3 regions of the Synechococcus sp. KORDI-100 genome follow, and region 1 is predicted to be linked to each of the others. Evidence: predicted binding sites of a transcription regulator. Region 1 holds the regulator's gene; each other region holds the start of a gene.
The links. The regulator NtcA, encoded in region 1, controls nitrogen genes in cyanobacteria. The targets are predictions, from matches to a motif close to GTANCNNNNGNTAC.
Positions count from the first base shown of each region.

Region 2: the regulator NtcA is predicted to act here: its motif matches at 1,560-1,573, upstream of glnA (type I glutamate--ammonia ligase).
Region 3: the regulator NtcA is predicted to act here: its motif matches at 1,671-1,684, upstream of fmdA (formamidase).

Region 1 is NZ_CP006269.1:544,785-548,064, reverse strand. It holds gene KR100_RS02585 (cob(I)yrinic acid a,c-diamide adenosyltransferase) at 1-186, opposite strand, end outside; gene rph (ribonuclease PH) at 292-1,029, shown strand; gene ntcA (global nitrogen regulator NtcA) at 1,131-1,853, shown strand; gene KR100_RS02570 (DUF3084 domain-containing protein) at 1,881-3,074, shown strand; gene KR100_RS02565 (resolvase) at 3,071-3,280, shown strand, end outside.
Region 2 is NZ_CP006269.1:1,769,773-1,773,052, reverse strand. It holds gene glnA (type I glutamate--ammonia ligase) at 75-1,496, opposite strand; gene KR100_RS08890 (allophycocyanin subunit beta) at 1,724-2,248, shown strand; gene KR100_RS08885 (alanine--glyoxylate aminotransferase family protein) at 2,352-3,280, shown strand, end outside.
Region 3 is NZ_CP006269.1:70,720-73,999, reverse strand. It holds gene urtE (urea ABC transporter ATP-binding subunit UrtE) at 1-6, shown strand, start outside; gene KR100_RS14600 (FmdB family zinc ribbon protein) at 61-339, opposite strand; gene fmdA (formamidase) at 415-1,620, opposite strand; gene KR100_RS00425 (formamidase) at 1,830-2,876, opposite strand; gene KR100_RS00420 (hypothetical protein) at 2,994-3,280, opposite strand, start outside.

The DNA of each region.
Region 1 (3,280 bases):
CGTTGAAAAACTGCCCCGATAGGGAGCGGTATGCACCTGCAGCTGACCTTCAGCCTCGACAAGATGCAGTGGAGCCCTCGAGGGAACCGACGGCAGGGGAAGCAAACCGGCTTGATCAAGGACCAGCGAGTCCTGGCTGGGGAGCTCCGCCGATTGAGTGCGCGTGGATTTCAGGCTGGCGGTCATCACGGTGATGGTCAACCGGACACCCCGGAAGACCTTGAATGTAGCGGCGAGTTCATGAGGATCAAGCCCATTGACACTACCTGTGGTGTGCTGTCCAATCATTCCATGAGTGATCAATTCGCTTCTCGCCGAGACGGCCGCGACATCAACGACTTGAGACCCTTCAGCGTCAGCTGGAACCCCATGGGATTCGCACTCAGCTCACTGATCGTTCAGACGGGCCAAACCTCAGTGCTGTGCAGTGTCTGCCTGGAGGACAAGGTGCCCCGCTGGCGTCAGGGAGAGGGGCTGGGCTGGATTTCAGCCGAGTACCGGCTCCTGCCCGGCTCCACGCCTGAACGCCAGCCAAGAGAACTCATGAAACTGTCGGGTCGCACGCAGGAGATCCAACGCTTGATTGCCCGAAGTCTGCGAGCCGTCATGGACATGCAGGCCCTTGGCGAACGCAGTCTGCTGATCGACTGCGATGTGATCCAGGCCGATGCCGGCACCAGAACGGCGGCGGTCACAGGAGCCTGGCTTGCCCTGCGTCACGCGACAGACGTTCTGCTGGATCGTGGCCTGCTCGAACGCGACCCACTGATCAATCAGGTCGCTGCTGTGTCCGTTGGCCTGGTCGATGGAACGGCCCTGCTCGACCTGGACTACAGCGAAGACAGTCGAGCGGAGGTGGACCTGAATGTGGTGATGGCGTCTGATCGACGACTGCTTGAAATCCAGGGGACAGCCGAACGGGCTCCATTCAGCCGCGAGCAACTGAATCAACTCCTTGATCTCGCCGAACCCGGCCTGCAGAGCCTGTTCTCCGCCCAAACAGAGGCCTACATCCGCTCCAGAGCCTGAAGCACCGGGAAGACGGCAGACAAATAGTAATGACTGTTACAGGATGAACCTTCGTCGATCCTTAGCTTCCTGAGAGGAAGATTGATCCAAGCGGCGAAACCATGAATGCAGCCAGCAGTGGTTTCACTCGCTACTCCCCAACCGTGCCTCCATCAGCATTGGCGTCGCAGGCTCCCTCGAGCCGCTCCTTGCTCGATGTGATCCGTGATCTCGATGGTGCCAGCAGCGAACTGGTGGAACGCAATAAGACAATCTTTTTCCCAGGTGATCCAGCGGAGCGCGTCTACCTGATCCGCCGTGGAGCGGTTCGCCTGTCCCGCGTCTATGAATCAGGTGAAGAAATCACCGTGGCTCTTCTTCGAGAAAACAGCCTGTTCGGGGTGCTCTCGCTGCTGACGGGACATCGATCCGACCGCTTTTATCACGCTGTCGCCTTCACCCGCGTTGAGATGGTGACCGCCCCCGCAGCCTCCGTTCGCGCTGCAATCGAAGCGGACACCGCCGTTGGCCTGCGACTGCTGCAGGGACTGTCCAGTCGGATCCTTCAGACGGAAACGATGATTGAGACCCTCACGCACCGCGACATGTCCTCCCGTCTGGTGAGTTTCCTGCTGGTGCTTTGCCGAGATTTCGGTGTCCCTGATGACCTCGGCATCACGATCGACCTTCGCCTCTCTCACCAGGCGATCGCTGAAGCGATCGGATCCACCCGCGTCACGATCACCCGCCTGCTGGGAGACTTGCGCCAATCAGGATTGGTGCAGATTGATCGCAAGAAGATCACCGTGCTGGATCCAATCGCTCTGGCCAAGCGGTTCAGCTGAACAGGTCATGCCTGCAGGGAGTAGCCAGTGAGCGGCTGGCTGCTCGTCCTGTCGTTGCTCATCCTCGGTGGAGTGCTCTCGACCCTTGGCGATCGTTTGGGAAGCCGGGTTGGCAAAGCTAGGCTGAGCTTATTCAATATGCGACCTCGGCGTACAGCCGTTGTCATCACGGTTCTCACCGGCAGCCTGATCAGTGCCCTCTCCCTTGGCCTGATGCTGCTGGTGAGTCGCCAACTACGCGTCGGCTTGTTCGAACTCGACGCGCTGCAGCAGAAGCTCAATGAGAGCCGACAGCAACTGAAAGTCAATCTGGCGGAACTCGAACAAAACAGAATCGCCCTTGCCTCTGCCGAAAAGGATCGACGGACGGCCCGAGCTGAAACTCAGGAGGTGGAGAGGAAGCTTGAGGAAGCCAAGCAGCGGGCCGGTCGGCTGCGTGAAGAACTCGCACCACTGCAGGCCCAACGTCAGACCCTGGAAGCTGAACGCGATCGGCTCAGTCAAGACATCGCAGCTCGTGACGCCGATATTCGACGCACCGAAACAGAGCTCGCGGCCGTCCGCAATCGCATCAGCGCTGGAGAGACTGAACTGAAACAGCTGGAACGCAATCTGATCGCCTTGCGGCGTGGGGATGTTGCTCTCAGCAGTGGACAGACCCTGGCCACTGCCACCGTGCGTCTGGATGATCCCAGCCAGGCCAAGCAGGTGATCGATCGCCTGCTGCAGGAGGCGAATCTGACGGCTTATGGGCGGGTTCTGCCGGGCAACAAACCAGACAAACAGATCATTCTTGTCCCCCGCAGTGATGTGGAGAGGCTCCGCAAAATGATCAGCAAACCTGGAACCTGGGTGGTGTCGATGCGCTCCGCCACAAACGTTCTCAGGGGAGAGGCCATCGTTTACGCCATTCCTGATGTCCGCCCCAATCGCACGGTTGCCCGTCAGGGAGAAGTGCTGGCCAGCGCCACTCTGGACGCGACAAAGCGGACTCCAGACACCATCCGAACCAGCATGAACCTTCTGCTGGCCTCCGCTTTCGCCGAGGTGAGGCGGAGGGGCTCGCTGACGGAGGGGCTGCAGTTCGATGCCAACGCCCTCAACCAGTTAGGCCAGTCACTGGTGAATCGTGACTCCGGATCGGTCAATCTCCAGGTGGTGGCGGCGCACACCAGCGAAAGCGTTGACCCGGTCCAGGTGTTGATCCAACTCGCACCATGACAAGGGTGATCGGATTCGATCCCGGCCGCAGCAAGTGTGGCCTGGTCCTGGTCAGGGCTGACGCAGCCCAGGTGCTCGACAGCGATGTGCTGGTGCCTGAGGCTGTGCTCAACACGCTGGACCAATGGAGTCAGGGTGGCAATCTGCCGATGATCGTGATGGGCGATGGAACAGGGAGCGACGCCTGGAAGACACCATTGCAAAAG
Region 2 (3,280 bases), 1.2 Mb from region 1:
ATTTCATCAAAAAAGCCCGCTCTCCGGAGGGAAAGCGGGCCGGTTCAATCATAAACGGTTCGATTTCGACGCGATCAGGCGTCGTAATACATCGTGAATTCGTGGGGGTGGGGACGCTGACGCAGCTGCTGAACCTCTTCGTATTTGAGATCGATCCAGTTGTCGATGAAGTCATCGCTGAACACACCGCCTTCGGTGAGGAACTGACGGTCCTGATCGAGGGCTTCCAGGGCTCCGTTGAGGGATGGAGGCACGGTGGCGATGGATTTCAGCTCTTCCGCCGGCAGTTCGAACAGGTCCTTGTCAAATCCGTCGCCGGGGTCGATCTGGTTCTTGATGCCGTCGATGCCGGCCATCATCATCGCGCTGAAGGCCAGGTATGGGTTGGCGAGGGCATCGCCGGAGCGGAACTCGAGACGCTTGGCTTTCGGACTGGGGCCTGTCAGTGGAATCCGCACTGCGGCTGAGCGGTTGCCCTCGGAATACACCAGGTTCACAGGTGCTTCGAATCCAGGCACCAGACGCTTGTAGCTGTTGGTGGTCGGATTGGTGAAGGCAAGGAAGGCAGGGGCGTGGCGCAGGATGCCGCCGATGTACCAGCGAGCGGTCTGCGAAAGATTGGCGTAGGTGCCTTCCCCGAAGAACAGCGGTTGACCACCCTTCCAGAGGGACTGGTGGACGTGCATGCCGGTGCCGTTGTCGTTGAAGACAGGCTTCGGCATGAAGGTTGCCGTCTTGCCGTACTTCTTGGCGACGTTGCGCACGACGTATTTGTAAGTCATGACGTTGTCGGCGGCCTGGATCAGCTGAGCGAACTTCATGCCGAGTTCGTGCTGTCCGGCGCCGGCCACCTCGTGGTGGTGCTTCTCGATGGGAACCCCAAGGGCGCCCATGGTGCTCAGCATTTCCGAGCGGATGTCCTGGGCGGTGTCGTTCGGGGCAACGGGGAAATAGCCCTCTTTCAGCTGGATTTTGTAAGCGAGGTTGCCGCCTTCTTCGATGCGGCCGGTGTTCCAGGAGGCTTCGATCGTGTCGACGCTGTAAAAAGCACCGCCCTCGCTGGAGTTATAACGGACGTCATCAAACAGAAAGAACTCAGGCTCTGGTCCGAAGAAGGCGGAGTCCGCCAGGCCGGTTGCGTTCAGATAGTCGAGGGCGCGCTGTGCCAGGGAGCGGGGGCAGCGGTCGTAGGGCTCGCCGCTTCGGGGTTCCCCGATTGAGCAGATCATGCTCAGGGTCTTGTGGCGATAGAAGGGATCAACCCAGGCCGAATCCGGATCGGGGATCATCGCCATGTCTGAGGCGTTGATGGCCTTCCAGCCCCGGATCGAGGATCCGTCAAAAGCCAGTCCCTCGGTGAAGGACTCCTCCTCGATCATGTCCGTGCACACGGTCAGGTGTTGCCATTTGCCGTGCAGGTCGGCGAATTTCAGATCAACGAACTCGATGCCATCGTCCTTGATCTGACGAAGGACGTCCTGAGGTGTTTTTGACATGGAGAAGCTTGCGCCGAGGGGGCGTGTTTATCGGGACGGTAAAGATCCCAATGCCCCCATTTTGTATCACTAGGCACCCTTCCAGTCCGTCACTCACCTGGTTTGATTCGTTCCCGTTTCATCCGTAACCGTTTCTGTCAAATTCGCTGAATCTCAGCCGCACTGTGGCTTTTCGCTGGTTCTGCGGTGTTACCTTCCGCGGAGGGAGTGTCTGGAGACCCCAGCGAATGCGTGATGCCATCACCGGGCTGATCGGTCGTTATGACCAGCTCGGTCGCTATCTCGACCGGCAGGCGCTCGACAGCATCGAGACCTATCTCGATGAGTCCACCGTTCGCATCGCTGCGGTCGAGCTGATCAACCGCGAGGCTGCGGAGATCGTGCGAGAGGCCAGTCAACGTCTTTTTCAGGACGAACCAGAGCTCCTGCTGCCTGGCGGCAATGCCTACACAACCCGACGACTGGCGGCCTGTCTGCGGGATATGGACTACTTCCTGCGCTACGCGAGCTATGCCCTGATTGCGGGGGACAGCACGATCCTCAATGAGCGCGTTCTGAACGGTCTCGATGACACCTACAAGAGTCTCGGTGTCCCGACTGGTCCGACCGTTCGCAGCATCGCGCTCCTGGGTGAAGTGCTGATCGAGCGCCTGCTGTCCGGTGGCATCAGCTCCGATCGTCTTGGTGCCGTTCGTCAGCCGTTTGATCACATGGTTCGTGGTCTGGCTGAGACCAACGTGCGGAAGCGTTGATGCAGATTCGCTGGATCGGAGCGTTTCAAAGGCGCCTTGATCTCCTCCCAACGGCGATGCGACTGCGTAGGCTCATCGCCCAGATGTCTCGTTCCTGGTCTTGGTGACGAACGCTTCCTTCTCTGTCGACAACCGTCACCGGGAGGCCCTTGCGCCGATCGCCACGCCCGACCGGCTGCTCCTGGGTCCCGGCCCGTCCAATGCCCACCCCACGGTGCTGGATGCCCTGGCCCGCACGCCGATCGGCCACCTGGATCCCCTTTACGTCGAGCTGATGAGTGAGGTGCAGGAGCTCCTGCGCTACGCCTGGCAGACCGATCACCGCCTCACGCTTCCCATGAGCGGCACCGGCAGTGCTGCGATGGAAGCCACGATCGCCAACACCGTCGAACCGGGCGACACGGTTCTGGTGGCGATCAAGGGATACTTCGGCCTGCGCCTCGCTGACATGGCCGGTCGCTATCGCGCCGATGTCAGAACCATCGAGAAGCCATGGGGCGAATGGTTCACTCTCGAGGATCTGGAGGCGGCCCTGATTGAGCACCGGCCAACCATCCTGGCGATGGTGCATGCCGAAACATCAACGGGTGTCTGCCAGCCGATGGAGGGAGTCGGGGATCTCTGTCGTCAACACGGCTGCCTGCTTCTGCTCGACACGGTCACGTCACTGGGCGGCGTTCCCCTCTACATCGATGAGTGGAAGGTGGATCTGGCCTACAGCTGCAGTCAGAAGGGCCTCAGCTGCCCACCAGGACTTGGGCCCTTCACCATGGGACCTCGGGCCGAGGAGAAGATGAGTGCCCGCAAGGACAAGGTTCCAAACTGGTATCTGGACGTCTCGCTGCTCAACAAGTACTGGGGAAGTGACCGCGTCTATCACCACACGGCCCCGGTGAACATGAACTTCGGCATGCGCGAGGCACTGCGTCTCCTGGCGGAAGAAGGTCTGGACAATTCCTGGGCGAGGCATCGGCGCAATGCCGAGAGACTCTGGTCTGGACTGGAGGAGCTTGGCTTATCGATGCTTGTTCC
Region 3 (3,280 bases), 470 kb from region 1:
GTATAATTCGAATCATTTAAATCAGTTTGTTTTTAGTACCGGGGTTGTTGACTCGTTTGTTCAGCAACCCCGATTCAGCATCCATGGACGAGAGTCACCGGAACGTAACCTTGGCTTGTTGCCTGGTTCCTGAACCTTCCGGCGTACAACCTTTGGATTCTTATCCTCTGTCTTCAACCGAATAGTTGTCGATAGCATCATTGGTGGAGAGAACAGTCTTTTGCCATCACAACCACACTCAGGGCATTGCGTGTCTGAGGAGCGTTGGTCAATTGACCTCCAGACTTCATACACAGATGAACAAGTGTCAGACTTGCATTCAAATTCGTAGACAGGCATAGTGAGTGAATCAAGAAAGCTTCCACCGAAATTGATGGAAGCTTATTAGTTGATCGGGTTAATTAATTAGAAGAATTAGCAAGGGAGAATATCTTTGTCAAAGATTGAAGTGGGAAGCGCAAGTGTACAACACGCATTTGGAATATCAACGATCCCGCTAACGCGTCCTTCCACAGGCGCGCAACTGAGAAGTAAATAGGCCTGTTCTCCAGTGTATCCAAACTTCTTTAAATACTCAATCGCATTCAAGCACGCTCGACGGTATGCGATGTGCACATCCATGTAATACTGCTTGCCTTCAAACTCATCAACAGAGATACCTTCAAAAACAAGGTAATCTGTGAAGTGAGGTTCAACAGGGCTGGTTTTAAACATTGGGTTGACCATTCCGTACTTTGCCATTCCTCCTTTGATCACATCAACATGCAAATCAAGGTAGCCAGACATTTCAATAGCTCCGCAGAAGGAGATTTCGCCGTCACCTTGTGAAAAGTGAATGTCGCCCATTGAAAGTTTTCCACCCTCAACATACACAGGGAAGTAAATTCTTGTCCCCTTGGTCAGGTTTTTAATGTCACAGTTTCCACCATGTTCTCTCGGAGGAACTGTGCGTGCGGCTTCGTTTGCGATTCGATCAAAATCGCTGGCTTCAACGTTGCCAAGGATGGCACTGTTGGGATTTGGAAGTGCTGCGAGAACGGGTTCACTTCCAGAAAGTCCTGCGCCGTAGGTGCGGCGATCCGGAGCTGTGTTGACCAGTTCGGTTTCGCGTCGATTCCACTCATTGAGCAGCTCCATTGAGGGAGCGCAACCAATTAGTCCAGGGTGTGTAATGCCAGCAAATCGAACGCCTGGAATGTGTCGTGAGGATGTGTATACACCTTCTAAATCCCAGATCGCCTTTGCAGCTTTCGGGAAGTGATCAGTCAGAAAACCGCCACCATTTTCCTTGGCAAAGATTCCAGTGAATCCCCACTCGTCTCCTTGTAATGCGCCAACTTCAAGAATATCGACGACAAGAATATCTCCGGGTTGCGCACCATTCACCCAAATTGGCCCGCTGAGAACGTGAACAACCTCAAGATTCACATCAGCAATATCTTGCGGATTGTCGTCATTTTTGATCTGGCCGTCAGTCCAGTCCTTGCATTCAATCCGAAAGACGTCACCTGGATTGACAGAGGCAACGGCTGGAATATCGGGATGCCACCTGTTATGTCCTGGCATTTCCTGTTGATCCATCGGTTTCGTGAGATCAACTTTGAAAAGAGTTTCAGGCATTAATGCTGCATGCAACAATCCCATTGAATCCAGACATTCCAGATCCAATGGTTGCAGTTGATACGTGCTGACAAAAATGATTATTGTTATTTCATAACGTTGTTACTAATTTAACTGCGCAGAAAAGTTGGTAATGCTAATGCGAAATTTTATTTCTCAATGAACTAATCAGGCCCCAAGCAATCCTTGGGGCCTGACATGAGTTGAACTCAGACAGGTGCTGTTACTGGTTCAGCTGCAGGGGTTTCTGCTTTTGGCATCGGCCCAAGCTTGACCCCGTCTGGGTAGTACTTCCAGCCATCGCGAATGCGAACACTGCTATCCCATGGCAGTTTGTATTCACCATTGGCGAGATCCTCAACCCAGGTAAGGTAATTGGCTTTTTCTCCTCCAGGTTTGCCTACGTAGGCCCGGCAACCAAGATTAAAGATATTGTTCTCGAGTGCCCAGTTCTCGCGGGCTTTATCCACCAATCGGGGGAAGAGTTCTGCCGTCACAATTTCCCAGGGGTTGCGGTGCCCTTGCTGGATAACATTGCCGTCGTAATTGCAGACTGTTCCTTCGCCAAAGTAGTAGAAGACACCATCATATCCAGCCAGGTTGACTGAAATTGTGTACATCAGATTCTGCCAAGCGTTCGTTCTGTTCGTCCAGATCCATTGATCATTCACCTGTGTGGAATAACCAGAAATACGGATGTAAACGTTGGCTCCCTTGTATGCGGCTTCTCTGGCCAGCTCTGGGAACATGCCGTCGTGGCAGATGCAGACAGCCAGTTTTGAGCCTTTGGGTCCATCGCACACAGGCATTCCATAGTTGCCGGGTGACCAGGGCTCAATGGGAACCCATGGCTGCAGTTTCCTGTAGTGCAGAGCGATTTCACCGTCTGAGTTGATGATGATCGCGGAATTGAACGGCGGGAGGCTTGGATCGTCGTTCACTTCCATCAAAGAAAAGACGCCCCACACGTCGTTTTCCTTGCATGCCTGTCGGAAACGATCAATTTCGGGTGAGTCGATGCGGAGAAGCATCTCGTCGTAGGTCCAGATCGCTGTGTTGAGTCCCTGAGTGGAGTACTCAGGCATCACGATCAGATCAGCTTCTGGGTAGCCGGCCTTGGTTGTGGCAACAGCTTTGCAGATTTGATCGACCTGTGTCTGGATGTCTTCCGGTCCCTTGATCACAGGAACTGGGTACTGAATCATCGCAACAAGCAGTGATTCGTCCCAGGAACTGACGCTACCTGTACTGGCCATAGGGCAAGAATGAGAACCATTTTCATGGTGCATCACGGTTCGCCCGCCGTATGTTGCATCTGAAACTATTTCAGGCTTGTTTTTGGGAAGGGTTGCTGATTTAAGTATCAGGCGTTACTAAGTTTTCGTCGTCTCGTCTTGGAAGTCGCCCTTGCGACAGAGGTTCTCAGCAAGGCGTTTCGCCCATGGCGGCGATTCTTCTTTTCCTTGATTGACAAGGTTGCCATCGAAGTACATCAACAGTTGCCAATCGGTGTCTCCCCCAGCAACCCCTGGTTTCTCGTCGGTCTCCAGCCAGCGTCCGTAGATGTTGTCGTACTCAGGCCAGTTAGGCAGGTCGGGCATGCTGCAGACAACGTTGATTTCGATCTGTTTTCGGGTGTTGTCGGGTTCGATAACGATGA